DNA from 4 places in the Rhodopseudomonas sp. NSM genome. Region 2 is predicted to be linked to each of the others. Evidence: riboswitches for the same ligand, from Rfam matches in the RefSeq annotation. Region 2 holds a riboswitch; each other region holds the start of a gene.
What was found. Region 2 has a riboswitch for cobalamin ahead of cobT (nicotinate-nucleotide--dimethylbenzimidazole phosphoribosyltransferase). Riboswitches for the same ligand answer to the same signal wherever they lie in the genome.
Positions count from the first base shown of each region.

Region 1: linked by a shared signal. The riboswitch ahead of ACTZWT_RS22870 (HoxN/HupN/NixA family nickel/cobalt transporter) and the one ahead of cobT (nicotinate-nucleotide--dimethylbenzimidazole phosphoribosyltransferase) in region 2 are both predicted to bind cobalamin.
Region 3: linked by a shared signal. The riboswitch ahead of ACTZWT_RS22820 (DUF1636 family protein) and the one ahead of cobT (nicotinate-nucleotide--dimethylbenzimidazole phosphoribosyltransferase) in region 2 are both predicted to bind cobalamin.
Region 4: linked by a shared signal. The riboswitch ahead of ACTZWT_RS21555 (TonB-dependent receptor) and the one ahead of cobT (nicotinate-nucleotide--dimethylbenzimidazole phosphoribosyltransferase) in region 2 are both predicted to bind cobalamin.

Region 1 covers NZ_JBQTCH010000011.1:61,508-68,627, forward strand. Annotated here, with positions in the region: gene ACTZWT_RS22860 (ABC transporter ATP-binding protein) at 1-624, opposite strand, end outside; gene ACTZWT_RS22865 (FecCD family ABC transporter permease) at 621-1,646, opposite strand; gene ACTZWT_RS22870 (HoxN/HupN/NixA family nickel/cobalt transporter) at 1,654-2,772, opposite strand; cobalamin riboswitch at 2,847-3,052, opposite strand; gene ACTZWT_RS22875 (DMT family transporter) at 3,103-3,426, opposite strand; gene ACTZWT_RS22880 (class I SAM-dependent methyltransferase) at 3,423-4,124, opposite strand; gene ACTZWT_RS22885 (DUF3419 family protein) at 4,280-5,500, shown strand; gene ACTZWT_RS22890 (LysR family transcriptional regulator) at 5,745-6,638, shown strand; gene ACTZWT_RS22895 (formate dehydrogenase subunit gamma) at 6,998-7,120, shown strand, end outside.
Region 2 covers NZ_JBQTCH010000003.1:628,039-635,158, reverse strand. Annotated here, with positions in the region: gene ACTZWT_RS11285 (Tex family protein) at 1-275, shown strand, start outside; gene ACTZWT_RS11280 (alpha/beta hydrolase) at 366-1,118, opposite strand; gene ACTZWT_RS11275 (ABC transporter substrate-binding protein) at 1,339-2,232, shown strand; gene ACTZWT_RS11270 (cysteine-rich small domain-containing protein) at 2,267-2,593, opposite strand; cobalamin riboswitch at 2,804-3,013, opposite strand; cobalamin riboswitch at 3,172-3,381, shown strand; gene cobT (nicotinate-nucleotide--dimethylbenzimidazole phosphoribosyltransferase) at 3,585-4,649, shown strand; gene cobS (adenosylcobinamide-GDP ribazoletransferase) at 4,646-5,422, shown strand; gene ACTZWT_RS11255 (tyrosine phosphatase family protein) at 5,413-5,946, opposite strand; gene ACTZWT_RS11250 (cobyric acid synthase) at 6,050-7,120, shown strand, end outside.
Region 3 covers NZ_JBQTCH010000011.1:47,670-54,789, reverse strand. Annotated here, with positions in the region: gene cobN (cobaltochelatase subunit CobN) at 1-1,427, opposite strand, end outside; gene cobW (cobalamin biosynthesis protein CobW) at 1,602-2,609, opposite strand; gene cobU (bifunctional adenosylcobinamide kinase/adenosylcobinamide-phosphate guanylyltransferase) at 2,612-3,136, opposite strand; gene ACTZWT_RS22820 (DUF1636 family protein) at 3,133-3,666, opposite strand; cobalamin riboswitch at 3,708-3,926, opposite strand; gene cobT (nicotinate-nucleotide--dimethylbenzimidazole phosphoribosyltransferase) at 4,020-5,075, shown strand; gene bluB (5,6-dimethylbenzimidazole synthase) at 5,102-5,773, shown strand; gene ACTZWT_RS22805 (hypothetical protein) at 5,929-6,174, shown strand; gene ACTZWT_RS22800 (hypothetical protein) at 6,245-6,784, opposite strand; gene ACTZWT_RS22795 (Abi family protein) at 6,892-7,120, opposite strand, start outside.
Region 4 covers NZ_JBQTCH010000009.1:235,356-242,475, reverse strand. Annotated here, with positions in the region: gene typA (translational GTPase TypA) at 1-1,511, opposite strand, end outside; cobalamin riboswitch at 2,027-2,224, shown strand; gene ACTZWT_RS21555 (TonB-dependent receptor) at 2,331-4,601, shown strand; gene ACTZWT_RS21550 (PepSY domain-containing protein) at 4,604-6,049, shown strand; gene ACTZWT_RS21545 (TAXI family TRAP transporter solute-binding subunit) at 6,062-7,120, opposite strand, start outside.

The DNA of each region.
Region 1 (7,120 bases), on a different contig from region 2:
GAAGCGCGCGGCGAGGCCGAGATCGTGCGTCACCACGATCACCAGCGTGCCGGCATCGGCGGCCTGCCGCAGCGTCTGCATCACGTCGAGCTGATAGCGCGGATCGAGCGAGGCGGTCGGCTCGTCGGCCAGCACCACCGGCGCCTCGACGGCGAGGACACGCGCCAGCGCGACGCGGCTGCGCTCGCCACCGGACAATTCAGTTACGTTGCGATCGGCGAACTGCACCACGTCGGTGATCCGCATCGCGCGCGCGACCGCCTCGGCATCGCGCGGCGACAACCGCGCCGGATCGGTGGCGCCGTGCGGAAACCGGCCGAGCGCGACCACGTCGCGCGCCGGCAGCGGCCAGTGCACCAGATGGCCTTGCGGCAGATAGCCGAACCGCCGGGCGCGCTCGCGCAGCGGCAGCGCCGACAGCGCATCGCCGCCGATCGTCACGTCGCCGCTCGCCTCGATCAGTCCGGCCAGCGCGCGCAGCAGCGTGGTCTTGCCGGCGCCGTTCGGCCCGACCAAAGCGACCAGATGGCCGCGCGCGAGGTCCAGCGACACGTCGTGCAGCACCTGCCGGCCGGACAGCGCGACGCCGAGGTTTCGCGCGGCGAGGAAGCCGTGTCCGCTCATGCGACGCCTCCGCCCAGCGCGCGGCGCTCGCGCATGATCAGATACAGGAAGAACGGCACGCCGATGATCGAGGTCAGCACGCCGACCTTGATGTCGGTGGTCGACGGAATGATCCGCACCGCGATATCGGCGGCGAGCAGCAGCGCGGCGCCGGCGAACGCGCTCGGGATCAACAATCGCGCCGGATCGTGGCCGATCAGCGGTCGCACCAGATGCGGCGCGACCAGGCCGATGAAGCCGATCGTGCCCGACACCGAGACCGCGCCGCCGACCCCGAGCGCGACGCCGACGATCACGATCAGCCGGAGGCGCGCGACGTCGACGCCGAGACTCTGCGCGGTTTCCTCGCCGAGGCTGAGCGCCCGGAACGCGGCGCGCTGACTGAGCAGCAGCGCGGCGCCCACAATGATGAAGGGCAGCGCCAATGCGACGTGACGGAAGCTGCGGTCCTCCAGCGAGCCGAGCAGCCAGAACGCGATTTCCAGACTGGCGAAGGGGTTGTTCGACAGATTCATCACCAGCGCGGTCGCCGCACCCGCGAGACTCGAGATCGCCAGCCCCGCGAGGATCAGCAGCAGCAGGCTGGCGCTGCGGCCGGCGACCGTGAGCAGGACGAACACCGAGACGAACGCCATGGTGATGCCGGCTACCGGCAATGCGTAGGAGCGGACATCGGCCCAGCCGAGCGAAATGATCAGCACCGCGCCGAACGCCGCCGATTGCGGCGCGCCGAACAGCGACGGCGACGCCAGCGGATTGCGCAGTAGGCCCTGCAATGCTGCGCCCGACAGGCCGAGTATGCCGCCGATCGCCAGCGCCAGGATGGCGCGCGGCAGACGGATCTGCTGCACGATGATCTCTTGCACCTCGCCGCCACGGCCGATCAACGCATCGATCACGGCGAGCGGCGACAGCTTCACCGGGCCGACGCCGAGCGAGCCGAGCGCGAGCAGGCCGACCACGATCATCAGGGCGGCCGTGACCGCCGCCGCGCGTGACGCGGGATTTGGACGCATCGTCATGTGGCGGTCATTTCTGCACGACAGGCGCGCGCTCGTCGAGCCGGTGATAGCCGTTGGCGCGGTAGATGATGGTCGAGACGATCCAGCTCGCAATGAACAATCCGACGATGCCGTAGCCGAGCGCGCCGAGATTCTCGTTGAGCTCGGAGATCCACTCCCAGAACGCGCCTTCGAGGTGCAGCCGCCCGCCCAGCAGCCCGAGCGTCTCGATGCCGCCGATCACGATCGCGACCAGCACCGAGACCGAGGTGATCGTCATGTTGTAGTACAGCTTGCGCACCGGGTTGCGATAGGCCCAGCCATAGGCGCCGAGCATCAGCACGCCGTCCAGCGTATCGACCAGCGTCATGCCGGCGGCGAACAGCGCCGGGAAGATCAGGATCGACCAGTGCGAGATCGAGCCCGCGCTGTTGGCGGCCAGACCGAACAGGCTGATCTCGCTGGCGGTCTCGAAGCCGAGCGCGAACAAGAGACCGATCGGATACAGCTGCCAGCTCTTGGAAATGAAGCGGAACAGCGGCCGGAACAGCCGCGCCAGCCAACCGCGCTGCTGCAGCAGCGCGTCGATATCGTCGTCGTGAACCACCTCGCCGGCGCGGACTTTCTTGAAGGCGCGATAGACGCCGCTCAGCACCGAGAGATTGGCGAGCGCGATCGCGAACAGGAACAGCGCCGACGCCGAGGTGCCGATCACGCCGCCGATCTCGCGATAGCCGGAGAACCGTTCCGTCAGCGAATTGGCCGCCAGCGCGATCGCCAGCGACGCCACCAGCACCACGGTCGAATGGCCGAGCGCGAAGAACAGCCCGACCGCGACCGGCCGCTTGCCCTCCTGCATCAGCTTGCGGGTGACGTTGTCGATCGCCGCGATGTGATCGGCGTCGAGCGCGTGACGCAGGCCGAGGCTGTAGGCGAGGACCGCGGTGCCGATCAGCACCGGCTGCCCGGCAAAGGCGGTCAGCGCCCAGGCCCAGGCGGCAATGTTGGCGATCACCAGCCCGCCGAGCACGGCGACCAGGCGGATGCGGAATCCATCGGAGGGCGGGGACACCCCGCTCCTGGACACAGCGGTGTTGGGAGCAGCGGCGTTGGAAGGAGAACTTTCGCGGGCAATGGTCTCGGACATCAGGGTCCCCGAACGGTGAGCAGTTTCCTGTCACCCATGCGGCGGACCGCCCCAGCCGCGCGCACCGCACGCTGGAAGATGACGCGGCTCAGGCCGGTCTCCTGGCTCGCGGGTCGTCGCAATCCCTCGCCTTCCCGCGCCCGAAGGGCGCAGTGGCATGATGAAGGATCGCTCGCCGCCTACAGTTGCGGGCGCAGCGCCGGCTTGAGACGCCAAAGGCGCCCGGACCGGCTTCCCTGTGCCGGGAGACTCCCGGCACACCTGAACGGTTCGATAGGAGGGGGGCGGACCCGCTTTGTCAATCGCCGCCTTGGTCGGGAGCGGTGCGCTCTACGCAGGCGTGCCGAGCTTGAGCCCGATCATGCCGGCGACGATCATCGACAGGCAAAGCACCCGCACCGCATTGGCCGGCTCGCCATACACCGCCATGCCGACCACGATGCTGCCGGTGGCGCCGATCCCGGTCCACACCGCATAGGCGGTGCCGAACGGCAGCGACTTCAGCGCAATGCTCATCAGGCCGAAGCTGGCGAGGATCGCCGCCAGCGTGCCGAGCGCCGGCCAGAACCGGGTGAAGCCGTCGGAGTGCTTCAGGCCCACCGCCCAGACGATCTCCATCAGGCCCGCTGCGAGCAGCGCGAGCCATCCGCTCACGGCGCGCGGCGCCGCGACGGCAGGGTCAGCACCGCGGCCTGCGCGTAGCCGCGATACGGCCGGTCGAATTTCAGCCCGGCGCCGGTGCGCACCGCGATCTGCATCAGCGTCGCCTCGAGTTCATCGCGCGGCGTGACGTCGAACAGCGCCAGCCAGCGGCGCAGCGCAGTGCGGATGGCCTGCGGCAGACCGCTCTGGTCGCCGAAATCGACGATGTGCAACTGGCCGCCCGGCTTCAGGCTGGCGACCGCCCGCTCGATCACCGCGGTCCACTCCGGGATCATCGACAGGCTGTAGGAGATCATCACCCGGTCGAACGCGATCGGTTGGCCGAACACCGCCTGCGCGGTGAAGCTGGTAGCGTCGCCATGGGCGACCTTCGCCGAACAGCTCAGCCCGGCGCGGGCGATGGCGCTGATCGCCGAAGTCAGCATTTCGGTCGAGACGTCGAAGCCGTAGAAGCGCACGCCCGGGTAGCGGCTCGCCGCCGCGATCAGGTTGCGGCCGGTGCCGCAGCCGATTTCCAGCACATTGTCGCCGACGGCGGGCGCAAGCCCGGCAATCATCCCGTCACGGCCCAGAAGATAGTAGCGACGCGTGGTATCATAGATATGCCGCTGATAGCGATACATCCGGTTCATGCGCGACGTCGCGTCGACCGGCCAGGACGGATCAGCAGAAATTTCGGAGCGGATCATGGTCACGGAGTACGCCCTCGATCTGGGATTGTCCGCCATCCATCCTATTTTGCGACGACATGGTGATGACAGATGCGCCGGCGGCGCGCGCCGGACTGTCGCAAAACTGCAGTGCGACGCGGCTATTCTCGAACGATTGCCGATTCGAGGGTGGTATGAATACGCAGCAGCTCATCGCGGACGCGGTCCGCAACAGTAAGGATCGCAGTGAATCGACGATCTGGGATCGTCTGTTTTCGATCTGGTTTCGACGTCTGGTCTATACCCAGATATGGGAAGACCCCGAGGCGGATCTCGCGGCGCTGCAATTGCCGATCGGCTCGACCATCGTGACGATCTCCTCGGGCGGCTGCAATGCGCTGTCCTACCTCACCGCGAAGCCCGCGCAGGTGTTCGCGGTCGATCTCAACGAGGCGCATCTGGCGCTGCTGAAGCTGAAGCTCGCAGGTTTGCGGGCGCTGCCGGACTACGAGCAGTTCTGGCGCTTCTTCGGCGAAGGTACCGCCGACGACAATGCCGACCTGTATCGGCAGCGGCTGCGGCCGCAGCTCGATGGTGACGCGCGCAGCTACTGGGACGAACGCGACTTCCGCGGCCGCGCGCGCCATCGCTACTTCACCGACGGCTTCTACCGTCACGGCGCGCTCGGCAGCTTCATCGGCTTCGCGCATCTGCTGGCGAAATTCGCCAAGATCGACCTCTCGGCCCTGCTGAAGGCGGCGCCGGACTCTCCCGAGCGCAAGGCGGCGCTGCAGCAGCTCGATCGCTTGTTCCACTCGCGCTTCGCCAGGCTGCTGACGCGCACGCCGGCGCTGCTGTTCAGCCTAGGCATCCCGCCGCAGCAGCGCGAACTGCTCGGCGGCGACCAGCCGCTCAACGAGGTGCTGCACGCGCGGCTGCTGCGGCTGATCAACGTCTATCCGAACGAGACTAATTACTTCGCCTGGCAGGCGCTGAGCCGCAGCTATCCCGGCCCCGGCGACAGCTGCCTGCCGCTGTATCTGCAGCGCAGCCGCTACCCGCAGATGCGCTCGGGCGCCGGCCTGATCATTCCGGTGCACCAGAACCTGCGCGTGTTCCTGGAAAATCTGCCGGCCCGGCAGATCGACGCCGTGGTGCTGCTGGACTCGCAGGACTGGATGGCGCCGGACGAGATCCGCGCGCTGTGGGACGCGATCGATCGGTCCGGCAAGGATTCAGTGCGGGTAATCTTCCGCACCGCGGGCGCCGAATCGCCGCTCGACACCGAGGCGCTCGCGCCGCTGCGGGAACTCTGGCAGCGCGACGCCGAGCGCAGCGCGATCGGCTTCGACCGCGACCGCTCCGGCATCTACGGCGGCTTCCACTGCTACACGCGACGCCCCGGCGCGAACTGATCGGACTGCGCGCGCGAGGGAGCAAGGCGCTGCCACCGCGACCTCTCCCGCTTGCCGGGGAGGTCGGATCGCATGGCGATCCGGGTGGGGAAAGCCTCTCCGAACAACGCGGACTCAGTGCTCGGCTCGCCCTCTCCCCAGCCCTCTCTCGCAAGCGGGAGAGGAGCGGGCTGTGCCTGCCTTGCCGAATGCCGCCTGATCGGGCAAGACTCGCGTCATATTTCGCAAATTTGACGAGGCCGGTTTGATCGACAAGCTCGAGCTGCTGATTGCGCTCGCCAAGGAACGCCATTTCGGACGCGCGGCGGAAGCCTGCGGCGTGACGCAGCCGACGATGTCGACCAGTATCAAGCAGCTCGAGGAAATTCTCGGGGTGATGCTGGTGCAGCGCGGTTCCCGGTTCCTCGGCTTCACGCCGGAAGGTGAGCGGACGCTGGACTGGGCGCGGAGGATCGTCGCCGATACCCGGGCGATGAAGCAGGAAATCAACTCTCTCAAGGGCAGCCTCAGCGGAGAGCTCCGGATCGCCGCGATTCCGACCGTGCTCGGCATGGTGGCGTCGCTGACCACCCCGTTCCGCGCGCGCTATCCGGATGTGCGCTTCAGCATTCAGTCCTGCACCTCGTCGGAAGTGCTGGGCCTGCTGGAAAATCTCGAAGCCGACGCCGGCCTCACCTACATCGAGAACGAACCCGTCGGCAAAGTCCGCACCATCCCGTTGTATCAGGAGAGCTACCGGCTGATCACCTCGCCGGACGGCATGTTCGGCGATCGCGATCAGGTGACGTGGAAGGAAGTCGGGCAGGTTCCACTGTGCCTGCTGACGCCGAACATGCAAAACCGCCGCATCATCGACCGCGCGCTGCGCGAAGCCGGCACCGAGGCGCTTCCGACCCTGACATCGAATTCGATCATCGTGCTTTACACTCACGTCAAGACCGGGCGCTGGGCCAGCGTGATGCCGGCGAAGCTCGCCGAAACGCTCGGGCTCGGCGACGGCGTCCGCACCATTCCGATCGTCGATCCGATGGTGTCCTACAGCATCGGCCTGGTGGTGCCGCCGCGCGAGCCCTACACGCCTCAGGTCGCGGCGCTGATGCAGACCGCGCGAGAGGTCGCGCCGTCGCTGCAGAACTGATCTGCGACAGACACCTCGGCAATCTGGTTCAAGAGTGGGAGCGTCCTCGTCATTGCGAGGAGCACTCGGATCGGCGCTTCGCGCCGTCCGAGCACAGGCTCCGCGACGAAGCAATCCAGAGCTCCGTGCACCGGGCCTGGATTGCTTCGCTTCGCTCGCAATGACGGGGAGAGGCTTTTATCCTGGTAACTGAATTTACTGGCCGCGCTCCGAGCTGCCGCGCCATCGGGCGCGCCTCGAAGGATGCGGATCAGTGCCCCGTCATTATCGTTTCCGTATCGCAGCATTGGACAGCTTTATTGATTCTTTGAACGATTCTCATTTTCATCGGTCGCGAGACAACGCCGAAAAGAGCGCCGATGCATAATGAATCATGGGATCCGACCCGCGCCGCTGAGATCATCGCCGGGTTGACGCACAAGGAAGGACCGACGCTGGTGATCCTGCACGCGCTGCAGGAAGCGTTCGGCCATGTCCCCGAG
Region 2 (7,120 bases):
AACGACGTATCAATGATCCGCGCGAGGTAGTGAAGCCGGGCCAGGTGGTGAAGGTGAAGGTGCTCGAGGTCGACGTGCCGCGCAACCGGATCGGGCTGACGCTGCGGCTGTCGGATCCGATTCCCGCGCCCGGCGAGCGCCGCAAGGACGGCGGCGGCAATGCCAAGCTGGTCGATCGCTATCGCCCCAAGCCGGAGCCGAAAAGCACCGGCGGCGGTGCTTTCGCGGCCGCGCTGGCGAAGGCGGCCGAGAACAGCAAGGGCAGATCGAAGTAAGCGGCCGCCGACCCCGCATCGACGAGCCGGCTCGCGCCCATGCGCAGTCGTGCCCTCGGCTGGATCGCCGAAGGCACGACGCCGCCCTGCCTACTTGATGTTCCGCTGCACGAAGGCGTGCACTTCGGCGGCGATCAGATCCTTGTCGTGATCGATCGTCGCGACGTGATAGGAGCGATTGAGCCACAACAGCTCGATGCGATCCGAGCCGACATTGTTGGCGATCACACTGGCGTTGTTGGGCGACAGCACGTGATCGACCCGGGAATTGATCACGAAGGTCGGGCATTTGATCCGCGGCAGCAGCGCCCGCGCGGTGGCGGCCAGCCCGAGCACTTCTTTCATGCAGACGACCGGCACTTCCGGATAGGCCAGTTCCTTGGCCTCGGTGTCCATCATGTCGGAGCCGATGCCCGGAATGGTCTCCGGAAGCCCGCGTGCGAACGCGATCGACGCCATGTCGGGCGATTCGATCTGCGCCGCCGCGTTGATCGGGATCACGCCGCTGACCTTGTCCGGATGCATCGCCGCGAGATACAGCGACAGCGTGCCGCCCATCGACAGGCCGGCGACGAACACCTTGTCGCACTTCGCGGAAATCTCGGCGAGCGCGTCCTCGGCGCAAGCGGCCCAGTCGGCCGCGGTGGTCTTCGCCATCGCCGCCGGCGAGACGCCGTGCCCCGGAAGGCGCGGGCCGAGCACGGTGTAGCCCTGCTCGCCGAGCCGCTCACCGAGATAGCGCATGCTCTGCGGACTGCCGGTGAAACCATGCACCAGCAGGATGCCGATCTTGCCGCCGTCGAAGGAAAACGCTTCCGCTCCCGGTAGGATCACGTCACTCATCTCGATCTCCATTCGTCGTTGCAACCGATCTTTGCCGGTTCGAGGAATGAATAAGCGATCACCGCGGCCACCACAAATCACCCCCTCACCGCGTCCGACACCGACGAGCATTATGGAGCCGGTCCGGGGCTGCCGCCACGGCTTGCTTCAGATCAAATCCGGCAAAGCTTCGATGTGCTTGGTACGTTGCAATCCCCATAAGGAACACGCCTCTCGTACCATGGCCCACCCGATGAGACGTCGAACACGGGGCCTGCTCTGCGGCGCGCTCGCCTTGGCTATCAGCGCAGTGCTGCCCGGCATGGCGATCGCCGGTGCCGCCCGGGTCGCGTCGATCAACATGTGTACCGATCAGCTCCTGATCGCGCTGGCCGATCCGGCGCAGATCGTCGGCCTCGGGCCCTATGCCCGCGACCCGCATCTGTCCTGGTCGGCGAAGCAAGCGCGCGATTTTCCGCGGCTGTCGGGCGAAGCCGAGGACCTGTTGATGCTGGCGCCCGACCTTGTTCTCGCCGGCCGCTACGGCAAGGCGGCGACGCGGGAGCTGTTGCGCAGCAATGGAATTCCGATCGAAGAGTTCGACGTCCCTCGCAACATCGACGACGTGAAGGCGCAGATCCGGCGTGTCGGCGAACTGGTCGGCCATCCCGAGCGTGCAGATGCGATCAATGACCGGATCGATCGATCCGTCACGCGCACCCGCGCGGTGGCGTCGCGTTGGCGCGACCGCATTCTTCCCGTCTCGCGACGCGGCTGGGTCGCGGGCAGCGACGGTTTGCTGAGTTCTCTGCTGGAGGTCGCAGGCCTCTCCAATGCGGCATCGGAGATCGGCCTCGTCTATGGCGGCTTTGCGTCGCTGGAAACGATCGTCGCCTCACGCCCGGACCTGCTGCTGCTCGCAGAGGACAAGCCGTTCGCGGAGGATCAAGGCACGGCGCTGCTGCTCCATCCCGCGATCCAGCACGCCTATCCGCAGGGCCGCCGTCTCGTCTTCCCGGATCAACTGTCGATGTGCGGCGGGCCGATGCTGCCTGCCGCGCTGGATCAGCTCGCCGATTCGATCGAGCGGATTCACCGGGACAAGGACGCGTCCGTGACACGGCCGCACCCTTGACGAGGGCCGCTACGCGTCGCGCAGCGGCGTGGCGTCATTCCGACGACGCCTCCTTGATCCGCTTCGGATCCTGCTCGCTTCCGTCCCACAGCTTCGGCTTCTCGAGCCACCGCTGGATGAAATTCCAGGAGCGACGATAGCCGTTGTGCGGCAGCGTGCAGGCGCTGCAATCCTTCCGTCGCTGGCCGTGGCGATCGGTGAACACCTGATAGGGTCCCGGGCACTCATAGGCGATCAGCGGGCAGTAGCAGAACAGACAATTGAATTCGCGCGCGACGCCGGGATGACACGGCAGAAACGGACAGGCCTCGTTGGTGAAGCCCTTGAAGGCCTCGTTGGTCGTGGTGTCTTTGGGTTCCATGCCCACTCCATGGCGAAGCCCTCGACGGCCCCGCATTGGCGCACAGGCGTGCGTCGTGCCGCCCGCCCGATCACGGGGGCGAGCAACGCGCGACAATGACCGCCCGCGACGCCGATCGATCTGGCGATATCAGCAATCTGCGCTGGGACGACGGCGAACTACGTCTGATTGATCATGGGATTCTCCGCTGTCGACCCGCCGTCGACATCAAGTGGACGATTGCCTTCGGCCGGTCTCCTGGCTCGCGGATATGGTCCGGATCGCCTTCCCGAGCGCGACAACGATCGCTCAGTGGCAGCTTGATCGCGAACGATCCGCTTACAGTTGCGGGGGCAGCCGCGGAATTGGCGAAAAGCTCGCCGCACCGCATTCCCTGTTTCACCTCTCTTGCGAAGAGGCACCGAAGGCATGCCGAACAGAGCACGCCTCGCATCGACGCGCAAGCGCGATGCGGATTCGGGAACGACTACCAACATGCGCGGTGACGTCCACCGCACGATCAGCAGGGAGCATTTGCACCTTCGTCGTAGAGCCCGACTCTCGCCTCCTCTCATCTTGCGTCCGGCGGGTCGTCGTGCTCTTGTCGGATCGTCTACGGTGCCTCTTCGCAAGAGAGGTGAAACAGGGAATGCGGTGCGGCGCGAAAGCGCCAAAGCCGCGGCTGCCCCCGCAACTGTAAGCGGATCGCTTCCGATCACACGCGCCACTGAGTCCGCCAAAACGGCCTCGGGAAGGCGATCGGGACAACATCCGCGAGCCAGGAGACCGGCCGTAGATTTGTGCAATGCCATTCGACGGTGGGTCGAAGAAGGACGTTCAGATGCCGCATCTGCTTTCCACGTAGCGCCCTCATCATCGTCGTCGACTTCGTTCTGTCGATGCTGTCCGAGCCTGCTCGCGACGGCGCGGAGATGTTTGTCCGACGCCTTCGAAGCGTCTTCCGCATGCGCGGAGGTACGCGCTTGTCTCCTCCTCATCATCTCGCAGCCCCATGCACGCACCACGAAGCGACCCGCGTTTCTGCACGATCACTGCCGTCGATCCCGCGCTCGAGCCGCTGCTACGCAGCCGGATCGATGCCAAGGCCAAGCCGCCGGGCTCGCTCGGCCGGCTGGAAGATCTCGCCGTGCAACTCGGACTGATCTGGCATCCGGCGCCGCCGCGCGCGGACCGCGCCACGGTGTTCATCTTCGCCAGCGATCACGGGATCGCCGCCGAAAGCGTATCGCCCTATCCGGCGAGCGTGACGCGGTCGATGGTCAGCGCCTATCTCGCCGGATGCGTCGGCGTGAATGTCCTGGCGAGAGCCGCAGGCGCCGACGTCTGCGTGGTCGATGCCGGCATCGACGATGACCTGCCGCCCTGCCCCGGGCTGATCGATCGCAAGATCGGGCGCGGCACCCGCAATGCCAGCCGCGAGCCGGCGATGACCACCGACGAGGCGCGGCGCGCGATCGACGCCGCCGTCGCGCTGGTCTGCGATGCGATCGACGGCGGCGTCGATATCGTTGCGATCGGCGAGATGGGCATCGGCAACACCACCTCGGCCGCGCTGATCACCCATCGTCTCGCCGCGGCGCCGATCGCCGACTGCGTCGGCCGCGGCGCGGGGCTCGACGCCGCCGGCGTCGCCCACAAGCTCGCCATCGCCGAGAAAGCGGCGGCGCGGACGACTGCCACCGCCCCGCTCGACGTCCTCGCCGAATTCGGCGGATATGAAATCGCGATGATGGCCGGCGCCGTTTTGGCGGCGGCGGCGCGGCGCCGTCCGGTGGTGATCGACGGCTTCATCGCCAGCGCCGCAGCGCTGGTCGCGGTGCGGCTGCATCCAGAAGCAAGGGATTATTGCGTGTTCTCGCACCGCTCGGCAGAGCGCGGCCACAAGGTCCTGCTGGAGACGATGGCGGCGACGCCCTATCTCGATCTCGGCCTGCGGCTCGGCGAAGGCACCGGCGCGCTCATGGCGATTCCGCTGGTCCGCGCCGCCGCCGGAATCCTCACCGAATTCGCTGATCTCTCCGACGTTCTGGCCGGCACGATCGGGCAGCGATCGTGATCCGCCGGCTGCAGCCCCTGCTGAACGCGATCCAGTTCATGACGCTGATTCCGACGATGGGCGCCTCGCGCCTCGACGACGACTGGGTGCTTCCGGCTGCCAAGTACTTCCCTCTGGTCGGCGCGCTGATCGGGCTCGTTAGCGGCGGCGTGCTGCTGATTGCCTCCACGATCTGGACGGGCCTGCTGCCAGCCACGCTCGCGGTTCTCGCCGGCGTGGTCCTCACCGGCGCCCTGCACGAAGACGGCGTCGCCGACACCGTCGACGGGCTGTTTGGTGGCCGGACGCGGGAGCAGCGGCTCTCGATCATCAAGGACAGCCGGATCGGCAGCTACGGCGCGGTGACGCTGGTCGCGAGCCTGCTCCTCCGCATCGTGCTCCTTGCGAGCCTGCCTCCCTGGCTCGGCGCAGCCGCGCTGGTGGCCGGACACAGCATCGGTCGCGCCGGCATCGTGCTGGTGATGTCGCTGCTGCCCTATGCGGGCAATGTCGCGACCGCCAAATTGAACTACCCGACCGCGCGGCTCGGGGGCGGCGGCGCCGCGGCGGCCGTGGCGTTCACCCTGCTCGGCACGATGTGGCTGGCGATCGGCGCCCCCGCGGCGGCCGCCTGCGGAGTCACGGCCGCAGTGATCGCGGGGCTGGCGCCGGCTCTGGCCGCGCGGCGTCTGCTCGGCGGCTATGTCGGCGACGTGCTCGGCGCCACCGAACAACTCGCCGAGATCGGACTGCTGCTGGGCGTCGCCGCTATTGCGGGCCAGGGTCAGATCTGATGCGCCGGACCGTCACGCCAGTCGAGCGGCAGGCAGAACGGGCCGGCCTCGCCGTCATACTCACAGCCCCGTCCGATGCGCTCGATCGCCTCGACCATGCGGCCGTTGCGCGCGAGAATGTCGTCCGCAATCGCCACCATCAGCCGGTTCGGCGTCGCCACCGGCGAACAGCGGCGCAGTTCCTCGGCGATCGCGTGCTCGTCGCCCGGCGCGCGTGCGCAGGCGATGATGTAGGCCGCAGCCGGCGAGCGACTGACGCCCATCCAGCAATGCACCAGAACGTCCTCACCGCTTTCGCAGCCGTGCGCGAAATCGATGATCCTGCGCACGATCGCATCGTCAGGCGCGACATGGACGGAGCCGGTCTCGACGACGTCGTTGAAGGCGAGGATCAGCCGTTGTTCGGGCAGCCAGTCCTCGTTGAAGACGACACGCTGCCACGGCGCCATCAAGGACAGCGACCGCGCCGGCCGCAGCCGCGCGACGAGGTCCTGAGCATGGCTGAGAGCGCTGACGATGATCACGCCGGCGTCGTATCGCCGACGCGGCGCCGGCGTCAAGCCGGCTTTGGATCGCCTCGCGATTCCTCTGCACCCGTTTTGCTTCCCTCCCCCGACGAGTCTCCCGATGACCGCACCCGACGTTGATGAGTTGATCTCCCGCATCCAGTTCACGCCGCGCGCCACCACGGCGCCACGACGCGCCCGCGCGCTGATGATCCAGGGCACCAGCAGCGACGTCGGCAAGAGCATGGTGGTCGCCGGCCTGTGCCGCGCCTACAGCCGCCGCGGGCTGGTGGTGCGTCCGTTCAAGGCGCAGAACATGAGCAACAACGCCGCGGTCGCCGGCGATCCCGATCTGCCGCCCGGCCCCGACGGCGCGGCGGCACGCGGCGAGATCGGCCGGGCGCAGGCGCTGCAGGCGCGCGCGTGCCGGACCGCGCCGTCGATCCACATGAACCCGGTATTGCTGAAGCCGCAAACCGAGATCGGGGCGCAGGTGGTGCTGCGCGGCCGCGTGCTCGGCAATTGTCCGGCGCGGATCTATCACCACATGCGGCAGCGGCTGATCCCGGCGGTGCTCGACAGTTTCGAGCGGCTCGCCGGCGAGGCCGATCTCGTGCTGGTGGAAGGCGCCGGCAGCGGCGCCGAGGTGTATCTGCGCGCCTCCGACATCACCAACATGCGCTTCGCCGAGGCCGCCGATCTGCCGGTCGTGTTCCTCTCCGACATCGACCGCGGCGGCACGATGGCGGCGCTGGTCGGCAGCTACGTGCTGCTCAACGACGGCGATCGCGCCCGCGTCGCCGGCTATCTGATCAACAAATTCCGCGGCGACTTCTCGCTGTTCGAGCCGGGATGCCGCACCATCACCGAACAGACCAGCTGGCCGTTTCTCGGCGTGCTGCGCTGGTTTCCCGGCGCCGACCGATTGCCGGCGGAAGACTCGCTGGCGCTCGAGCGCGCCGCGGCCGCGAGCCGCGGCCGGGTCAGGATCGCGGTGCCGCGGCTGCAGCGCGTGGCGAATTTCGACGATCTCGATCCGCTGGCGGCGGAGCCCGACGTCGATCTGCGCTGGATTCAGCCCGGCTCCCCGATCCCCGGCGACGTCGACGTCGTGGTGCTGCCGGGCTCGAAGGCGACGCGCACCGAACTCGACCTGATCCGCCGCGAAGGCTGGGATATCGACATCCGCGCG
Region 3 (7,120 bases), on a different contig from region 2:
CGGCCGTCGGCGACGTGCGGATCGGCCTCGGCGCGGCCCCAGCGCGTCTCGACGGCGCGGCGGATCGCGTCCGGCAGCGTCGCGAACGCGGCCTTGTAGTCCGCGACCGGCCAGGCCACGCCGCCGATGCGCCGGTCGCGCTCCGCCAATTCGTTGGTCGGGCCGCGCTGCAGGATCTGCATCAGCGCGGCGGTGTCGGCCGGCAGCGCGCCGGTGTCGTAGCCCTCGGCGCGCAGCGCGTAGAGCAGATCGCACAGCGATTGCGGCGTATCGAGCCCGACGCCGTTGCCGAGCCGGCCGTCGCGATTCGGATAGTTGGCGAGCACGATGCCGATCCGGCGCTTGCGGATCGGCAGCCGCCGCAGCCGCACCCAGGCCTTGGCGAGGTCGGCGGCGGCGTCGATGCGGTCGTCGAGCGGCTGATACACCGCCGGCGCGTCGCCGCCGTCATCGCCGCGCTGCTTGAACGCGACCGCGCCGGCGAAGATCCGGCCGTCGACCTCGGGCAACACCACATGCATCGCCAGATCGCGCGGATTGAGGCCGCGGCTCGACTGCTGCCAGCTTTCGCGGCTGATGCCGGCCTGCGCGATCTGCAGGATCGGGCAATCCGCCGATGCCAGCACGCCGGCATCGTCGGTGGCGGTGGCGGTCGCGAAGGCGGTGGCGTTGATGATGATGTCGGGCGGGGCGGCGGCGAGCGCGCTCTGCAGGAACGCGATCGAGCGCGCATCCTTCAGGCTGGTGACATACAGACAGGCGACGTCGAGCCCGCGCGCATCCAGCGCCGCGCGCAGCGCCTCGATCGCGGCGGTATCGCCGCTGGCGGCGAGCGCCCGATAGAAGATCACCAGCGCGCGGCTGCGCTGCGACCTGGCCGGCTCGCCGGGCCAGAAGCCGGCGGCGGGCATCGGTCGCGGCGGCGGCGGCGGGTCGTCGCGCAGGATCATCCAGGCGGCGTAGCGCAGCGCCAGCTGCAGATTGTCGACGCCGCCCTCGGTGCAATAGCGCCACAGCGCATGCGCGTCGTCGGGGTCGACATTGCCGCGCGCGGCGAGCTCGGCGTTCCAGGTCATCTCGCCGGGAATGCAGGCGAACAGCGCGCCGCGCGCGAAGGCGTCACGGCGCAGGCTGTCGACGCCGTGCGGCCAGTAGGCTTCGCCGCCGAGCATCCGCAGGATCACGATCTTCGCTTGTGGCAGCGTGCGCTCGACATAGAGATCGACCGAGGCGGGATGGCCGAGCGCCAGCAGATTGGTCAGCCGCAGGCTCGGGAAATCATCGGGCAGCGTCGCCCGCGCCGCGGCGAAGGCGGCGAGGTCGGTGTCCGCCGCCGACAGCACCACGATCTCCGCGGGCGCCTGCCCCAGGTCGCGCGCGACGTCGCCGTCGTCGATGCCGGCGTTTGCATCGAGCTTCAGGTGCATGGGGGGCACCGCCGCGGCGCAACCGCCCTATCCACACATCGCAGCGTCATCCTGAGGTGCGCGCACGCTTGTGCGCGCCTCGAAGGATGGCCGCGGGCCGCGACGCTCGTCGTCCTTCGAGGCACGCCGAAGACGGCGTGCGCCTCAGGATGACGAGCTCGGTGAGCGGTCATGCTAAGCGCCCGCCAGTGCGGCGCGCGCCGCCGCCGTGTCGAAGCCCTTCAGGCCGATCACCACCAGATGGTCGGCGCGCTGCGCGTCGGGGCGGGCGAAGGCGAGGTCGATGCGGGCGCCGACCGCCTGCACCACCACCGGCGCCGGCTTGCCGGCGATCCTTGCGTGGCCCTTGACCCGCAGCACGCCATCGAGCCCAAGCGCTGCGCCGACGCGGCTACGCATGGTGTCGATGGTGTCCGCCGGCTGCGGCGCCACCACGATCGAATCGAAATCGTCATGGTCGTGTTCTTCGCCCTCGGCGTGGTGGCCGGCGCGGGCGGCGAGATCGTCCTCGGCGGCTGAGCCGAGCCCGATCAGCACCGACGGGGCGAGTGCGCCGTGCGACGGCACGATCCGCACGTTAGGCCGCAGCCTGGCTTTGAGCTTCGTCTCCAGCGCGGCGAGTTGTTCCGGCGTCACCAGATCGGCCTTCGACAGCACGACGAGATCGGCGCAGGCGAGCTGATCCTCGAACACTTCCTCGATCGGATCGTCATGCGTGACGTCGCGCAGCGCCTTGACCGCATCGTCGTCGAGCGGAATCCGGCCCTCGACCAGCGCGAGCGCGTCGACCACGGTGACGACGCCGTCGGCGGTGGCGCGGGTCTTCACCGCGGGCCAGGCGAAGGCTTTCAGCAGCGGTTGCGGCAGCGCCAGCCCGGAGGTCTCGATCACGATGGCGTCGAGCGGGCGCTCGCGGTTCAACAGCTTCTCCATCGTCGGGATGAAGTCGTCGGCGACGGTGCAGCAGATGCAGCCATTGGTCAGTTCGACGATGTCGCCCGGCGCGCAGACCGGATCGCCGCATTCCTCGACCAGCGCGCCGTCGAAGCCGGCGTCGCCGAATTCGTTGACGATCACCGCGATGCGGCGGCCGCTCGACTGGTTGAGCAGCGCGCGCAGCAGCGTGGTCTTGCCGGCGCCCAGAAAGCCGGTGAGCACGGTGACGGGGACACGGGCGGACATGATCAGTTCTCCTGCTTCAGCCACAGCGGCAGGCCGGCTGCGACGAACACGACATGGGGGACGGCGGCGGCGACGATCTGGTTGAGCCGGCCCTGGGCATCGCGAAAGGCGCGGCCGAGCGGGGTTTCGGGGACGAGGCCGAGCCCGACTTCATTGGACACCAGCACGATCGGGGCGGCGGCGACGCCGAGATAGCGCGTCAGCCGCTTGGCTTCGACCTCGGGATCGCGGCCGGCTTCCATCAGGTTGAACAGCCACAGCGTCAGGCAGTCGACCAGCACCGCGCGACCGCGGCCGGCCTCGCGGGTCAGTGCATCGACCAGCGCCAGCGGCTCCTCGACCGTGGTCCAGCCGTCGCCGCGGCGGGAGCGATGATGCGCGATGCGCTGGGTCATCTCGTCGTCGCTGCGGGTCGCGGTGGCGAGATAGATCTTCGCGAGCCCGCTGCCGGCGACGAGCTTCTCGCCGAACACCGATTTACCGGAGCGCGCACCGCCGAGCACCAGCGTGGAGACGAGCGCGGTCATGACGGGGCGCGCCCATCGTCCGGCGACCAGCGCAGCGGCGGCAGCCGCGCCACCATCCCCTTGCGCAGCACCTCGGCGCGCTGCCGCCACGGCACCAGGCCGAAAGCGCTGTCCCGATAGGCGGCAGCGAAGCCGGCGATCGCTGCGGCGCCGGTGTCGGGCAAAAGATCGCCGAACAGGAAGCTGTAGCCGTCCGCGCTCGACACCGCGACGGTGGCCGGGCGCTTGCAGACGCCGAGGCATTGCACCGGGCGCACCTGCAGATCGGCGGCGCCGCCGAGCGCGGCCCGGATCGCGTCGAGCAGCGGCGCGCCGGCGTTGCCGCCGTCGGAAGCCTTGCAACTGGTGCAGACGCTGATCATCACCGGACCGGTCGGGCGCGCCGATGCGTCGGTCTGTTCAACGTCTTGCGCGGTGGTCGGATGGTCGTTCGGGCTGAGATCCATGCCCTCGCTCTCGGCGGCGCCGTCTGGATCGGCGCCTTGCGGCTTCGAGCTTTGCCGGATCGCGCGGGGTGACGAACTCGCCACCGCCCTGCTTTCCGTCCGGTGCACCCCGCCCCGACGCCGCCAAAGCACAATTCGCGATGGCAGGTCTCCTGGCTCGCGAGTCGCTGCCCTTGTCGCCGCCTTCCCAGGAGTCCAGCAGGACATCCCAGTGGCCGAGGCGCGGGCTCGTCGCTTACAGTTGCGGGGGCAGCACCGGGATGGAGATCGCTCGAATCGAGTTCACTCGCACCGGATTCCCTTTTCACCTTCCTTGCGGAAGGACCATCGCCGGCCACGCTAGCTGCGGTACCCGGCGCGGTCAACCACGCGAAGGTGGTGTTGACGTATGGGCTCGGGACGAGTCAGTTGCCCGCCTTCATCAGCAGGGGACCATGATGCGGACCGACACTCTCATTGTCTGGCAGAAGCCGCCGATCGCGCCGGTGGATCCCGCGCTGTATGCCGCGTTGCGCGCGCGGGTCGACGGCAAGGCCAAGCCGCCGGGCTCGCTCGGCCGGATCGAGCATCTGGCGGTCGAACTCGCCGCGATGCGGCATCCGGCGGAGCCGCGCGGCGACAATGCGGTGCTGATGGTGTTCGCCGGCGATCACGGGCTGACCGCAGAGGGCGTGTCACAGTATCCCGCCGCGGTGACGGTGGCGATGGTGATGACCTATCTGGCCGGCAAGGCCTGCGCCAATGCGTTCGCGGCCGCGACCCATGTGGACGTCCGGGTGATCGACGCCGGCGTCGCCGCCGAGCTGCCGGATCATCCCGACCTGATCGGCGCCAAGGTGCGGAAGGGCACCGCCAATGCCGCCCGCGAGCCGGCGATGACGATCGCGCAGGCGGCGCTGGCGCTGGCCCGCGGCAGCGAGCTGGCGATCGCCGAGATCAGGGCCGGTGCCGACATCATCGCGCTCGGCGAAATGGGCATCGGCAACACCGCGTCGTCGTCGCTGCTGCTGCATCGGCTGGCGCCGGCGCCGCTCGATCATTGCATCGGCATCGGCGCCGGGCAGGACGCGCCCGGCATGGAGAAGAAGCGCGCCGCGATCGAGATGGCCGCCGCGCGCAGCGATGCGACCGCGCCGTTCGAGGTGCTGTGCGAATTCGGCGGGCTGGAGATCGCGATGATGGCCGGCGCCATCCTCGGCGCGGCGTCGCAGCGCCGCCCGGTGATCATCGACGGCTTCATCGCCACCGCCGCGGCGCTGCTCGCGGTCCGGCTCGCGCCGGAAGCGCGCGGCTATTGCGTGTTCGCGCACCGCTCGGCCGAGCGCGGCCACGACATCGCGCTCGACGCGTTGCAGGCGAGCCCGCTGCTCGACCTCGAATTGCGGCTCGGCGAGGGCACAGGGGCTATTCTCGCGGTGCCGCTGCTCCGTGCGGCGGCGCGGCTGATGACCGACGTCGCCGATCTCAGCGACGTGCTGGCGGGCAAATTGTGAGCCCGCGCGACAACGAGGTGACCACGATGATCGATCTGCACGACGCCGCCGCCGCCAACGCCCATCCGCCCGAATTCGACGCCGCGTTCCGCGACAAGTTCGCCGAGCTGATCGCATGGCGGCGCGACGTCCGGCGGTTCCGCCGCGATCCGGTGGCGCCGGAGCTGATTCATCAGTTGCTCGATCTCGCCCAGCTCGCGCCATCGGTCGGCAACAGCCAGCCGTGGCGGTTCGTCAGCGTCGACAGCGCCGCGATGCGCGAGAAAGTGCGTAGCAACTTCCTGCGCTGCAACGCGGTCGCCGCCAACGTCTATGACGGCGAGCGCGCCGCGCTGTATGCGCGGCTCAAGCTCGAAGGCATCGACGTCGCGCCGCGGCAGTTCGCTTTGTTCTGCGACCGCGCCACCGCGCAGGGCCAGGGCGTCGGCCGTCAGACCATGCCGGAGGCGCTGGATTATTCGGTCGTCGCGATGATCGAGACGTTCTGGCTGGCGGCGCGGACCCACGGCCTCGGCGTCGGCTGGGTGTCGATCCTCGATCCGGAACAGATCACCCGCGATCTCGACGTGCCGGCGGAGTGGAAATTCATCGCCTATCTCTGCGTCGGCTGGCCGGTCGAGGAGCACGTCGATCCGGAGCTGGTGCGGGTCGCCTGGCAGGACCGCACCCGGGCCGGGCGCGACGTCCTGTCGCGCTGAGCACCGGCTTTGGTCTGCGGGCGTACCAGTCTGCGCGGCGCGCGTAGTTGAAATTTGTCGCGTATTAAGCAAAGCGGCGCAGCCGTGCCGCAATTGCAAGATTTTGTCACAATCTGTCTCGATAGTCCGGCCCGTTCCGACAGGAGGACCGGATCATGACGACATCACGCACCAAGTTCATCGGCATCGCGACGATCGCCGCTGTCACGCTGTTTGCCGCGCCCGCGCTGGCCAGCAATCAGGCGCATCAGGGCAGCGTCAGCGAGGCGCCCGCGAATGGCTGCAGCTCCTACATGAAAGCGCCCGACGGCAGCTGGACCAAGATCCCGTGCACCGAAGCCGGCGCAAGCGCCGCCGCTTCGCGCCGCAACGGCACCCGGACGTCGGAAAAATCCGACTGATCCCCCGCTCGTCGCGCCGCTGTCGCCGGCGGCGTGACGCTGTCACGGGCGACGTCATGGGCGACGCCGGTCAGTTCGGTTTCGCGGGCGGTTGTTCTGTGCGCTTCGGCGCCGGCCGGATCAGCAGCGGGAAGCCGGAAAAGAACGTATTGGAATCGATCAGCTCCGGAATGCCGAGCAGCTGCGACAGCGTGCGCGGGCCGCTGCGTGCGCCGTCGCGCGCGGATGCAGAGGGCTGCGCAACCTGAGGCTTTGCCGCCGGCGTTCCGCCGCCGGCGGGTGCGGCGGGCCGGCCCAGCTGCGAACCGGCTTGCGGCGGGGTCGGCGCCACCGCCACGGCGGGCCTGGAACTCGGTGCGGCAGGTTTGGCTGCCGCGGCCGGCACGGGAGCGGCTCCATTGGCGCCCCTGGCGGTTCCCTTGGCGTGGCGATCGAGAATGTCCTCGACCTGCACTGCGGTGCCGAACGGGGCATCGACCCGCAGCAGCGTCTTGCCGCGCCCTTCGGGACCGGCCGCCAGCTCGGCCTTGCCGAAGCCGCGCGCCTTGAGATCGTCGAGCGCGGCGTTGGCGCGGCCGGGATTGTCGAATACGCGGGAAATCTGCGTCATCTGTTCTCTGCCTCGGATCGGGATCGTTCGGCTTGAAGAACGACGCTCGGGGCGGGTTCGTTCCGCGGCGGGGGGTGCGCAGCAGTGCCGCGGCGCAAGCAAGACGGTTAGAGCACGTCCGGAACTCGGCTGTTCGACTCGGCCCATGCTGCGGTGTGCCGGCACATCCAGCGGATGGTCTCGATGATTTCGGTGTGCGTTGCCGCGACGTCGCGATGGAAGATCGGTTCATGATGAGCGATCCGATTGCGGAATCGCCGTAGCGCGTTCAGTCGAGAATGAACCGTCTTTCGTGGCTTTCCACCGCCGACAAGGAAGGCCTTGTAGAGACAGGTT
Region 4 (7,120 bases), on a different contig from region 2:
TCCAGCTTGAACATCGCGTAGGCGACCGCCTCGCCCTGATCGTTGGAGATCAGCACGCCGTTGCGGCGGCCCTGGATCTCGCCGCGATAGGGCAGGTAGTTGTGGAACAGCCGGTTCATGATGGCCGTGCCCTTGGTGTCGGTCATCAGTTCGCCCTGATAGCCGATCAGCCCGCGGGTCGGCGCGTAGAACACCAGCCGCAGCCGGTTGCCGCCGGACGGGCGCATCTCGATCATCTCGGCCTTGCGCTCGCTCATCTTCTGCACGACGACGCCGGAGAACTCCTCGTCGACGTCGACCACGACTTCCTCGACCGGCTCCAGCAGCTGGCCGTTCTCGTCGCGGTTGAGCACTACGCGCGGCCGCGACACGCTCAGTTCGAAACCTTCGCGGCGCATGTTCTCGATCAGGATCGCGAGCTGCAATTCGCCGCGGCCGGAGACTTCCATCGCGTCCTTGTCGGCGGATTCGACAACGCGCAGCGCGACGTTGCCTTCGGCTTCGCGCAGCAGGCGGTCGCGGATCAGGCGGCTGGTGACCTTGTCGCCTTCGGTGCCGGCGAGCGGCGAGTTGTTGACGATGAACGACATCGACACGGTCGGCGGATCGATCGGCTGGGCCTGGATCGGGGTATCGACCGACGGATCACAGAAGGTGTCGGCGACGGTGCCCTTGGTGAGCCCCGCGATCGCGACGATGTCGCCGGCTTCGGCGATATCCAGCGGCACGCGCTCGAGGCCGCGGAAGGCGAGGATCTTGGTGATGCGGCCGGTCTCGACCAGCTTGCCGTCTCGCGACAGCACCTTGACGCTCTGGTTCGGCTTCAGCGTGCCCGACGCGATGCGGCCGGTGATGATGCGGCCGAGATAGGGGTTGGCTTCGAGGATGGTGCCGAGCAGACGGAACGGACCTTCTTCGACCGACGGCGACGGGACGTGCTTCATCACCAGCTCGAACAGCGGGCGCATGCCGTCTTCGTGGTTGCCGTCGGGCTTGTCCGACATCCAGCCGTTCTTGCCCGAGCCGTACAGGATCGGGAAGTCGAGCTGATCGTCGGTGGCGTCCAGCGCGGCGAACAGGTCGAACACCTCGTTGACCACTTCGGTGACGCGGGCGTCGGAGCGGTCGACCTTGTTGATCGCGACGATCGGCTTGAGGCCGAGCTTCAGCGCCTTGCCGACCACGAATTTGGTCTGCGGCATCGGGCCTTCGGCGGCGTCGACCAGCACGATCACGCCGTCGACCATCGACAGGATGCGCTCGACCTCGCCGCCGAAATCGGCGTGGCCGGGGGTGTCGACGATGTTGATATGCGTGTCGTCCCACACCACCGAGGTGCACTTGGCCAGAATGGTGATGCCGCGCTCGCGCTCGAGATCGTTGGAATCCATCGCGCGCTCGACCTGGCGCTGGTTGTCGCGATAGGTGCCGGACTGCTGCAGCAGCTTGTCGACGAGGGTGGTCTTGCCGTGGTCGACGTGTGCGATAATGGCGATGTTTCGGATGTTCATGGGTTCTCTGTCGTGTCCTGCGGGCCGGTTGCCGGTCATCAGCGCGATCGCAGGCAAGCCGCGGAAGGCGCCTTCGCGGCGCGCCGCAATCTGCCTGTGCCTGATACGCGCGGGGCAATTCCAAAAAACAGGCCCGGCCGAATGAGGGCCGGGCACTTGCACGCGTTGCGACGCAATATAACCAAAAAACGCGAAAAAACAATGACGATCGGGGATTTGTTGTTTTCCCAAGCGACGCCCGGGGCTTGCGTGGACTGAACCCGACGCGCCTCTTGGTATGCCCGGCCCGGAGCTTCGGGGGTCTTTCTGATACCGGCCGAAATGGATCGCTCAAATCTCGGGTGGCAAGGCTTGCCGGCAGTGAACGTAATGTTATAACATTGCATATACGGAACTTCACGTCTCGCAACCAGGGCCCCCCAATACCGCGACGCCATCGACGAATCGCCCGACCCGTTCGGCCTTGCGGATGGGATAACACTTGGCGCGTTCGTTGACAGCGTTCGGACACCTCCGTTACGGTCGCGCCCGACGGTTCCCGCAAGGGATCAATAGGGAATGCGGTGAGGGTCGCGTGCGATCCGATTCCGCGGCTGCCCCCGCAACTGTGAGCGGCGAGCCTTTCGCCACACGCCACTGGGCCTCGCGCCTGGGAAGGCGGTGAAAGGCACGGACCCGCGAGCCAGGAGACCTGCCGTCGTTCGTGGTCACACGCGAGCGCATCGGGCGGGGTGTCCTGGTGAGTGTCGAACCGCGGCCGTCCGGCTGCGGCAAGGCCTTGGCTTGCGGTGACGTGCCACGTTAACCGCGAGTCCCTCGATGTCCCCCTCCCGAATTGCCTCCAGGCGCAACCGCCTGCTGTCCTCCGTTGCCTTGACGGCTCTGCTGTGGCCCGCTGCCGGCCACGCCCAATCCGCGCCGCGCGGCCTCGATCCGATCGTGGTCGAAGGTCAGACCGCACGACCCGCCAAGCCGCGCGCGGCGGCATCGACCGCCGGCTCGTCGCGCCTGCGCCGGGCCGCGGCGCCCTCGTTGCGCCCGACGGCTGCGCCCGCAGCCGCGGCGCCGTCTGCCGCCGTCGCGGCGGTGCCGACCTTCAACCTCGGCACGGTGGCATCGAGCGCCAGCCGGCTCGGACTGACGCCGCTGCAGACGCCGGCTTCGGTCGAAATCATCCAGGGCGAAACCATCGCCGAGCGCGGCCAGCACAATGTGACCGACGCGGTAACGCAGAACGCGACCGGCTTCACCGCGAGTCCGGCGCCGGGCAATGGCGGGCTGTCGTTCGCCACCCGCGGCTTCAGCGGCAACGGCACGGTGATGTCGCTGTATGACGGCACGCGGATGTATGTCGGCTCGGGCACCATGACGTTCCCGTTCGACACCTGGACGGCGCAGCGCATCGAGGTGCTGCGCGGCCCGGCCTCGGTGATGTACGGCGAGGGCGCGATCGGCGGCGCCATCAACGTGATCTCCAAGAAGCCGCTCTGGCTGCCGCGCAACGAGGCCGAGATTTCGCTCGATACCAATCTGACGCGGCGGCTCGCGGTCGACTCGGGCGGTCCGATCAACCCGAACGTCAGCTATCGGCTGGCGGCGATCGGCAATATGTCCGACGGCTGGGTCGATCGCGACAAGACCTCGAATGTCGCGGTCTCCGGCTCGATCCGGGTGCAGGCCGCCGACAACCTCGCCTTCACGCTGAGCGAGGACTACGCCGATCGCAGCCCGTCGCGCTATTTCGGCACGCCGCTGGTGGGCGGCCAGATCGACAAATCGCTGCGGTTCCAGAACTACAATGTCGGCGACAGCAGCATCCGCTATCGCGACAACTGGACCCAGCTCAAGACCGAATGGGACGTCACGCCCGGCGTCTCCGTGAAGAACGTCAGCTATTATCTCAGCAGCCACCGGCACTGGAAGGACGTCGAGAGCTACGCCTACAGCCCGTCGACCGGCAACATCAACCGCAGCTCCTATATCGAAATCTTCCACGATCAGGAGCAGATCGGCAGCCGGACCGACGCGACCTTCAAGGGCCATCTGTTCGGCCTCGCCAACGAATTCGTCGCCGGCTTCGACGTCAACCGGATCGCCTTCAGCCACACCAACAATTCACCCTACTCCGGCACGTCCACCGTCACTCCGTACAATTTCGATCCCGGCAGCTTTCTCTGGGTGAGCTCGACCCGTCCGAGCTTCCATACGCTGACCACGCAATACGGCCTGTTCGCCGAGAACCGACTCAGCCTGACCGAACAATTGTCGGTCGTCACGGGAGTCCGGTCCGATCAACCGACGGTCGAGCGCACCGATTTCGTGACGCCGTCGAACAGTTTCGAGAAGACCTATTCGGCGCCGAGCTGGCGCGCCGGGCTGGTCTACAATCCGATCCCGGATCTGGCACTCTACGGCCAATATTCGACCGCGGTCGATCCGGTCACCAATCTGATCACCATGACGGGCGTCAACCGCGACTTCGCGCTGTCGACCGGCAAGCAGGTCGAGGTCGGCATCAAGCAGCAGCTCGCCGGCGGCCGCGCCGAATGGACGCTTTCGGCCTATCAGATCGTCAAGAACAATCTCTTGGCGCGCGATCCGTCGAACCCGTCCAACACCAACCCGCTGCAGATCGGCCAGCAATCCTCGCGCGGCATCGAGGCGTCGGCGGGCCTGAAGGTCACCGACACGTTGCGGCTCGACGCCAATGTCGCGGTGCTGCGCGCCAAATACGACGACTTCACCCAGGCGGTCGGCGGTCGGGTGGTGAACTACGCCGGCAACGTGCCGGCCAACGTGCCGCAGGTCGTCAGCAACATCTGGGCGACCTGGGCATTCGCGCCGGCCTGGTCGGCCAATGCCGGCGTGCAGCTCGTCGGCGACACCTGGGCCGACAATGCCAACACGCTGGTGCGGCCGGCTTACAACGTGGTCAATGCCGGGCTGATGTGGAAGCCGGACGCGCAGCAGACCTTTGCGCTGCGGGTCTACAATCTGTTCGACACCATCTACGCGACCTCCGGCGGCACCACGCAGTGGATCCTCGGAATGCCCCGTACCGCGGAGCTGTCCTACAACGTCAAGTTCTGACGATGCATCGTGTGGTGCGGCGGCTGAAGCGGTGGCTGTATCTCGGCCACCGCTGGCTCGGGATCGCGTGCTGTCTGTTGTTCGCGATCTGGTTCGTCTCCGGCGTGGTGATGATGTATGTCGCGTTCCCGAATCTGGACGCGAAGGAGCGCCGGGCGGCGCTGCCGGATCTCGCCTTCAGCGAGGTCCGGCTCTCGCCTGATCAGGCGATGGCGGCGGCGGGGCTGCGGCGCTATCCGCGCGAATTGCGGCTGGTGATGCAGAATGGCGAGCCGGTGTACCGGCTCTCCGGCGCGGACGGGCGGCAGGCGATCTCGGCCGTCGACGGCCGCGTGCTCGGCGACATCGACGCCGAACAGGCGGTGGCGATCGCGCAGCATCATCCGGCCGCCGTGGCGCCGGTGCTGCTCGACATCGTCGATCGCGACCAATGGAGCGTCACCGCGCGGTTCGATCCGCTGCGGCCGCTGTTCCTGATCGGGCTCGGCGACGATGCCGGCACCGAGCTCTACGTCTCGCAGAAGACCGGCGAGATCGTGCTCGACACCACGCGGCACGAGCGGGTCTGGAACTGGCTCGGCGCGATCCCGCATTGGATCTATCTCACCGTGCTGCGCCAGGACGCGCCGCTGTGGCGGCAGGTGGTGATGTGGACGTCGGGGACGTGCCTGCTGGTCGCGATCAGCGGGATCTGGATCGGGCTGCTGCGCGCCGGCCTGCGGCGGCGCTATGCGTCGGGCCGGGTCACACCGTATCGCGGCTGGATGGCGTGGCATCATCTGACCGGCCTCGTCGCCGGCGTACTGGTGCTGACCTGGATGGCCTCGGGCTGGCTGTCGGTCAATCCGTTCGACCTGTTCGCGCGCCGCGGCGACAGTCGGGAGGCGCTGCAGCGCTATGCCGGCCACGACGCGCCGACGATCGCGGCCACACTCCCCGCGCGCGACCGGCCCGGCGTCGTCGAAGCGCGCTTCATCTGGGTCGGCGGCGCGCCGCTGATGCTGCTGGCGCATCGCGACGGATCGCAGAGCGTGGCCGATCCGGCGAGCGGCGCATCGCGGACGCTGTCACCGGAGCGGATCTTCGACGCGGCGGCGCGGCTGCTGCCCGACGCCACGATGACGCTGCGGCAGCGGCTGGAGGAGCCTGACGCCTATTGGTACTCGCATCATCATCGGCGCGTGCTGCCGGTGTTGCGCGCCGGCTTCGACGACCCCGCGCAAACCTGGTATCACCTCGACCCCGCGACCGGCGAGATTCTGGGGCGCAGCGATCGCAGCCGCCGGGTCTATCGCTGGCTGTTCAACGCGCTGCACAGTTTCGATTTCCCGGTGCTGATCGCGCATCGGCCGGCATGGGACGTCGTGGTGATCGTGCTGTCGCTGGCCGGGCTGGTGATCTCGGTCAGCGGCGTCGTGATCGGCTGGCGGCGGCTGCGCCGCGCGTGATCACGCCGGCGCTCACACCACCTGCGGCCGCGCCGGGCGGATCGGCTGCGGCGGCGGCAGTGCCGCCAGCAGCATCTTGCGATCCACCACGGCGTTGTGGAACTGCTCCAGCGCGATGCTGAAGGCGGTCAGCGCCGCGCTGTCGATGCCGCCGTTCTCGTAGCAGTTCAGCGCGTCGCGCAGGATCGCATCAGCTTCGGTCTGCATCGCGTCGAGTTCGTCCTGCGCGTCGCAGCGCCGCGCCGCGGCCAGCATGTCGAGCAGCCGGTCGCGCTGCGAGACGTTGCTGTTGCGCTCGTCCTTGCGCAGATAGCTGGCGAACCATGCGCCGAGCGAGCCGGTCGCCGACAGGCCCATCAGCGAGAACCAGATCAGGTCGCTGTAGCGGTCGAGAAAGCTGCGCTCCTCGCCGTCCACATAGGCGGCGGCGCCGGCCTGTACCGGGATCACCGCGTCCTTGTCGGTGTCGGGAGTCTCGATCTTCGCGGCCAGCGGGTTCTCGGTCATCACGGTCTGGCGCGCCGTGAACAATTGCTGGGTGAAGCTCGCGATGGTGCTGTCGGAGACGCCGTCGCGCGCCACGATATAATGCGAGAAGCTGATGGTCTTGACGTCGGTCTCCGGCCGCGCGGGTGCGCCGCCGAAGGCGCCGGCCGGGATCGACGCCGATTCATAGGACGGATGGTTGGCGGCGAGCGCTTCCGACGAATCGATTCCGAGGAAAACCGGCTCCCGGCCGGAATGTGCGGTGGCGGCCAGCGCCTCGCCGATCACCTTGCTGTTGAGCGGTCCTGCGGCCAGCAAGGCATCCACCTTGCGGGCGCGCACCGCTTCGGCGACCTCGCCGACCGCGAGCTGCACGTTCTCGACCCTGGCCGGGTCGACGCCGTATTGCCGCAGGATGACCTCGAGCAGCCCCGCATTGGCTTCGGTGCGGCCGATCACGCCGACGCGCTTGCCGGCCAGTTGGGTGATATTGGTAATACCGGCGGCCGCGGCCTTCTTGCGTTTGCCGGTCGCAGCTCTGCCGGGGGCCCACAGCACGGCGACGTTCTTGTGCAGCACCGCGAC